2 regions of the Streptomyces sp. CNB091 genome follow, and region 1 is predicted to be linked to the other one. Evidence: riboswitches for the same ligand, from Rfam matches in the RefSeq annotation. Region 1 holds a riboswitch; the other holds the start of a gene.

Evidence for each region. A riboswitch is a leader RNA that binds a small molecule or an ion and turns the genes downstream of it on or off. The one in region 1 is predicted to bind glycine.
Region 2: it holds a riboswitch for glycine, as region 1 does, so the genes downstream of both, gcvT (glycine cleavage system aminomethyltransferase GcvT) here and gcvP (aminomethyl-transferring glycine dehydrogenase) in region 1, are expected to answer to the same signal.

The regions. Positions count from the first base shown of each region.
Region 1 covers NZ_KB898996.1:9,448-12,850, forward strand. The annotation lists gene D581_RS0113625 (DNA polymerase IV) at 1-967, shown strand, start outside; gene D581_RS0113630 (PRC-barrel domain-containing protein) at 889-1,260, opposite strand; glycine riboswitch at 1,393-1,490, shown strand; gene gcvP (aminomethyl-transferring glycine dehydrogenase) at 1,688-3,403, shown strand, end outside.
Region 2 covers NZ_KB899004.1:63,435-66,837, forward strand. The annotation lists gene glyA (serine hydroxymethyltransferase) at 1-241, opposite strand, end outside; gene gcvH (glycine cleavage system protein GcvH) at 261-638, opposite strand; gene gcvT (glycine cleavage system aminomethyltransferase GcvT) at 868-1,983, opposite strand; glycine riboswitch at 2,158-2,255, opposite strand; gene D581_RS0125300 (AAA family ATPase) at 2,431-3,123, shown strand; gene D581_RS0125305 (enhanced serine sensitivity protein SseB) at 3,196-3,403, shown strand, end outside.

The DNA.
Region 1 (3,403 bases):
GCTGCTGCTCATCGAGCCGGGCACCGAGCGTGAGCTGCTCGCCCCCATGTCCGTGCGCATCCTGCCGGGGGTGGGACCGGCCACCGGCGACCACCTCAGACGCGCCGGGATGACCACCGTCCACGATCTGGCCGAGGCGGGCGAGGCGGAGCTCGTACGGCTGGTCGGCAAGGCCCACGGCCATGGGCTCTACCGGATGGCGCTGGGGCTCGACGACCGGCCGGTGGTCGCCGAGCGGGACGCCAAGTCCGTATCGGTGGAGGACACCTTCGACGTGGACCTGCACGACCGGGTGCGGGTGCGGGCCGAGGTGGAGCGGCTGGCCGTCCGGTGCGTGGAGCGGCTGCGCGCCGCCGACCGGTCGGGCCGCACGGTGGTGCTGAAGGTGCGCCGCTACGACTTCTCCACCCTGACCCGCTCCGAGACGCTCAGAGGCCCCACGGACGACCCCACAGTGGTCCGTGAGGCGGCGGGGCGGCTGCTGGAGTCCGTCGACACCACGGGGGGCGTACGGCTGCTGGGGGTCGGTGTGACGGGGCTGGCCGACTACACCCAGGAGGACCTGTTCGCCCAGGCCGCCGACGCCCGGGAGCTCGCTCAGCGGGCCCAGGAGGAGCACCGGGCGCCGGTGGAGGGCGACGAGGAGAACGTGGCGGCCGAGCCCGGGCCGGAGGGCGCGGAGCTGCTCGCCGCACGGCGCTGGCCCGCCGGGCACGACGTGCACCACGAGGAACACGGGCACGGCTGGGTCCAGGGGAGCGGCGTGGGCCGGGTCACCGTCCGGTTCGAGGAACCGTGGAGCGCACCCGGCCGGGTGCTGACGTTCCGTGTCGACGATCCGATGCTGCGGCCCGCCGACCCGCTGCCGCTCGTGCGTGAAGCGGCCGACTACTCCTCCTGGCCCGCCAGCCTGCCGAAGTCCCGGTCGGGCGCCGACTCCGCCGGGGGCGGGGAGTCCAGCCCGTAATGGCGGTAGAGCTGCAGTTCCTGCTCGGGCGAGAGGTGCCGGCCGACGCCGAAGTCCGGCGCGTCCTTGATCAACGCGCGGTCGAACGGAACGCGCAGCGCGTCCTCGACGAATTCGCTGGGTTCCAGGGGGACGAAGGCGTCCCTGCTGAACAGGCCGGTGCGGACGGCCGCCCATTCGGGCACGCCCGTCGCGTCGTCGAGATAGACCTCATCCACCGTTCCGATCTTGGCGCCCTGGCGATCGAATGCCTTGCGGCCGATCAGGCGGCGCGGATCGATATCGGTCTGCACAGTGCCTCCCACTGGTCGCAACTGCTCAGGGTGGACGCTGTCGCTCCACCAGCACCACACAAGTGCAGATCCGTGGCGTCGGCCACTCGAGAAATCCGGCGCGGGGGCCGCTGGTAGGCTGACAGTGGCTGCTGACCCCGTGCGGGAGAGTCCTCCGGTGCAGAATCCGGAGGCGCCGAAGGAGCAACTCCTCCCCGGAATCTCTCAGGCCCCCGTACCGCACGGACGAGGTCACTCTGGAAAGCAGGGCGATTCCGCGCGGGCGCAGGCAGGCCCAGGCGGACTCGACCCTCACCGACGGTGAAAGCCGGCACGCCCCCGGGCGCGCCGGTGAAGCTCTCAGGTTGAGATGACAGAGGGGGAGGCCGTTCGGGCACCCGCGCCGTGGTGCCCCTCGCAGGTCGTGACAGACCAGGAGGCCTCCACCATGACCCCCCGTCGCACTCCGCTCTCCCAGCTGGAGCAGGGCATTCCGTTCGAGCAGCGCCACATAGGGCCCGATGCCGGAGCCCAGGCGAAGATGCTCGCCCAGGTCGGCTACGGCTCCCTCGACGAGCTCACCGCCGCCGCGGTGCCCGACGTGATCAAGAGCGCGGAGGCCCTGAACCTTCCCTCGGCGCGCACCGAGGCGGAGGTCTTGGCCGAGCTGCGGTCACTGGCCGACCGCAACGAGGTGCTGGCCCCGATGATCGGCCTCGGCTACTACGGCACCTTCACGCCGCCCGTCATCCTGCGCAACGTCATGGAGAACCCCGCCTGGTACACGGCCTACACGCCGTACCAGCCGGAGATTTCCCAGGGCCGCCTGGAGGCCCTCCTCAACTTCCAGACGATGGTCGCCGAGCTGACCGGGCTGCCCACCTCCGGCGCCTCGCTGCTCGACGAGGGCACCGCGGCCGCCGAGGCGATGGCCCTCGCCCGGCGCGTCGGCAAGGTCAAGAAGGGCGTCTTCCTGGTCGACGCCGACACCCTGCCGCAGACGGTCGCGGTGATCGAGACCCGCGCCGAGCCCACTGGTGTCGAGGTCGTCGTCGCGGACCTGAGCGACGGCATCCCCGCCGAGATCGCCGAGCGCGGCGTCTTCGGCGTCCTGCTCCAGTACCCGGGCGCTTCCGGTGCCGTGCGCGCCATCGAGCCCGTGATCGAGCAGGCCCACGAGCTCGGCGCGATCGTCACCGTTGCCGCCGACCTGCTGGCCCTCACGCTGCTCACCTCGCCCGGCGCGCTCGGCGCCGACATCGCGGTCGGCACCACCCAGCGCTTCGGCGTCCCGATGGGCTTCGGCGGTCCGCACGCCGGCTTCATGGCGGTCCGCGAGAAGTTCGCCCGCTCCCTGCCCGGCCGCCTCGTCGGCGTCTCCGTCGACGCCGACGGCAACAAGGCCTACCGTCTGGCCCTCCAGACCCGCGAGCAGCACATCCGCCGCGAGAAGGCCACCAGCAACATCTGTACCGCGCAGGTCCTGCTCGCCGTCATGGCCGGGATGTACGCGGTCTACCACGGCCCCGACGGGCTGCGGACGATCGCGCGGCGCACCCACCGCTTCGCCGCGATCCTGGCCGACGGCCTGCGGAGCGCCGGTGTCGACGTCGTGCACGGCGCGTTCTTCGACACCCTGACCGTACGGGTCCCCGGAAAGGCGGCCGCGGTCGTCGCGGACGCCCGGGAGCGAGGCGTCAACCTCCGCCTCGTCGACGCCGACCAGGTCTCCATCGCCTGCGACGAGACCACCACCCGCGCGCAGATCTCCGCCGTCTGGGCCGCCTTCGGCGCCGAGGGCGACATCGAGGCGCTGGACGCGACGGTCGCCGACGCGCTGCCCGAGGGGCTGCTGCGCTCCGACGACATCCTGACCCACCCGGTCTTCCACCAGCACCGCTCCGAGACCGCGATGCTGCGCTACCTCCGCAAGCTCGCCGACCGCGACTACGCGCTGGACCGCGGCATGATCCCGCTCGGCTCCTGCACCATGAAGCTGAACGCGACCGCCGAGATGGAGTCGATCACTTGGCCCGAGTTCGGCGCGCTGCACCCCTTCGCCCCCGCGGACCAGGCGCAGGGCTTCCTCTCGCTCATCCGTGAGCTGGAGGAGCGCCTCGCCGAGGTCACCGGCTACGACGCGGTGTCCATCCAGCCCAACGCC
Region 2 (3,403 bases), on a different contig from region 1:
GGTCGATCGCGATCTGCTCGACGACGTCGACGTGCTCACAGCCGCCGTAGTAGCGGCGGCCCGGGTAGCCCTCGGCGTACTTGTTGGTGAGGACGGAGCCCTGTGCCTCCATGACGGCGACCGGAGCGAAGTTCTCCGAGGCGATCATTTCGAGGGTGGACTGCTGACGGTGGAGCTCGGCGTCGACGGCGGCGGCGACGTCCGGGTCCAGCTCGTGGAGGGAGGAGTTCAGAAGCGACATCAGGGGGTCCCTTAAGGTCTCAGTTGCCGGAGAACGCGGTGTACTCGTCGGCGGAGAGCAGGTCGGCCGGCTCCTCCGCGACGCGCACCTTGAACAGCCAGCCGCCCTCGAAGGGAGCGGAGTTCACCAGCGAGGGGTCGTCCACGACGTCCTGGTTGGCCGCCGTCACCTCACCGGTCACCGGCGAGTACAGATCGCTGACGGACTTGGTCGACTCCAGTTCGCCGCAGGTCTCGCCCGCGGTCACCGTGTCGCCGACCTCCGGAAGCTGGGCGAAGACGACGTCACCGAGCGCGTTGGCCGCGTACTCCGTGATGCCGATGGTGGCCACGCCGTCCTCGAGGGCCGACAGCCACTCGTGCTCCTTGCTGTACCGCAGCTGCTGGGGGTTGCTCATGACCTGAATTCTCCTGTACGCGGGGAGTGCTGATGAACGGTGGTCTTACGGTGTGAGACGGAGGTACGTCACTTCTGTGACGTCCGCCTCTGTGACGTCCGCCTCTGTGACGTCCGCCTCTGTGGCGTGTGCTCTGTGGCGTGTGCTCTGTGACGTCTGCGCGCGCGTCGCTTCGGTGACGCCCGCCCGCGGTCGGGAAGGTCCGGTTACCGCCGGTCCTTCCGGAGGATCACTTCTCGCGCTTGTAGAACGGCAGCGCGACGACCTCGTACGGCTCGTGCGTGCCCCGGATGTCCACGCCCACGCCCTCGGTGCCCGGGGCGGCGAAGGCCGGGTCCACGTAGGCCATGGCGATCGGCTTGCCCAGCGTCGGCGACGGGGCGCCGGAGGTGACCTCGCCGATCACCTTGCCGTCGGCCACGACCGGGAAACCGGCGCGCGGGACCCGGCGGCCCTCGGCGATCAGGCCCACCAGCTTGCGCGGCGGGGCGGTCGCGGCGCGCTCGGCGGCGGCGGTCAGGGCCTCGCGCCCGACGAAGTCGCCCTCCTTCTCGAACTTCACGACCCGGCCCAGGCCCGCGTCGAACGGGGTGAGCGCGGTCGTCAGCTCGTGCCCGTACAGCGGCATGCCCGCCTCCAGGCGCAGCGTGTCCCGGCAGGAGAGCCCGCAGGGAATCAGGCCGTGCGGGGAGCCGGCCTCGGTCAGCGCCCGCCACAGCTGCTCGGCGTGCTCGGGCGCGACGAAGAGTTCAAAGCCGTCCTCGCCGGTGTAGCCGGTACGGGCGATGAGCGCCGGAACCCCGGCGACCGTGCCCGGCAGGCCCGCGTAGTACTTCAGCCCGTCCAGGTCGGCGTCGGTGACGGCCTTCATGATGGCGGGCGACTCGGGTCCCTGGACCGCGAGCAGCGCGTACGCGTCCCGGTCGTCGCGCACCTCGGCGTCGAACCCGCCGACGCGGGCGGTCAGCGCGTCCAGGACGACCTGCGCGTTGCCCGCGTTGGCGACCACCATGTATTCAACCTCGCCCAGGCGGTAGACGATCAGGTCGTCCACGATCCCGCCGTCCTCCTGGACGATCATCGTGTAGCGGGCCCGGCCGTTGCCGACGGTGGCGATGTTGCCCACCAGCGCGTAGCTCAGGAAGGCGGCGGCCTCGGGCCCGGTGACGGTGATCTCGCCCATGTGCGACAGGTCGAAGAGACCGGCCCGGGTGCGTACGGCGTTGTGCTCGTCGCGCTCACTGGCGTACCGCAGGGGCATGTCCCAGCCCGCGAAGTCGGTCATGGTGGCGCCGAGCGAGCGGTGCAGTGCGTCGAGGGCGGTGAGACGGGGGGCAGTGCTCATGGATACGGCTCCAGGGCATGACGACGTCAGGACGAATCCTCCCCATCTGTCATCGGAACCTGAGAGGTTCGCCGATAGCCCCCGACGGGGTATGCCCCTGGAGGGCGCCCCGGATCAGGGGGCTCGGCTTGCACCTTGGGTGGAGCCGCGGAACGGCTCGCTTTTCAGATCTGCCTCATCCACGCGGTACGGGGCCTGAGAGATTCAAGGGAGGATCTTGCTCCTTCGGCGCCCGGCTCACACTGTGGCCGGAACTCTCCCGCGCGGATTCGAACGGCCGGTATGCAGTTGGCGGGGTCATCATCGCATGCATGGGGGGAGAGTGGGGGGCCCGGCCCCCGAGAAGGTGAAGACGGCGACGACAGGCCCTGGGCCGCTTGTGCCGCATTGCCTTTTCTTTACACTTCAGGGGCAGGCGTGGGGGACACGACGGCAGGGGGATGGGCGATGACGTTGCAGCGGTCGGCACCGACCGCGGGGGTCGCGCACGGCGCGATGCCCGCACAGCCCGGCGCTCCCGCGCGGGAGCTGCTGACGGAGGGCGCGCCGGTGGTACGCGACCTGCGCGGGCGCACCGCCTGCGGCCGGTACAGCCTCGACCTCACCGCCGGTGACGTCGTCGTGGTCTCCGGGCTCCCCGGCAGCGGGAAGTCGACCCTCATCCGGCGGGCCGCGCAGGGCCGCGCCATCGACTCCCAGAACACCCGCGACAGCTGGGCCGCCGCCCTGCCCCGCTTACTGCCCTACGCCCTCTACCGCCCGCTGGTCCGCGCCGCGCACTACCTCGGCCTCTGGAAGGCCCTGCGCTCCGGTGAATCCGTCGTCGTGCACGACTGCGGCACCCAGACGTGGGTACGCCGCTGGCTCGCCCGGCACGCCGTGAGCCGGGGCCGCACCCTCCATCTGATCCTGCTCGACGTGACGCCCGAGGTGGCGCGGCGGGGGCAGCGCGAGCGGGGGCGCGGCGTCTCCGGCTATGCCTTCGCCCGCCACCGGCACGCGGTCGCCCGGCTGCTCCGCGACACCGAGCAGGGGCTGCTGCCCGCCGGCTGCACCTCGGCGGTGCTGCTGGACCGCGAGGCCGCGGGAGCGCTCGACCGGATCTCCTTCACGGCCGCCGAGGCCTCCACCGCCCGCTGACCGTTAAGGTGCTGGCCGGAGCAGAGGCCGCCGGGCGCGCGGCCGAGGCGGTGGAGAGAGGGCACAGAGGCAGTGGACATTCCGGCACCCGCACCGGCACACCCCCAGCAGGGGTGGCCCGCCAACGAGCTCGAAGAGGTGCTGACGGCCTCGCTCGGCGTCCCCGACGCGGGCGGCCGCCTCGTCGAAGTGCTCGGCCGCAGCTCCGTCTGGGTGCCGCTGCCGAACGGCGGCACCCCCGCCAGCGCGGACCTCGACCTGCCGATGATGGAGATCGACG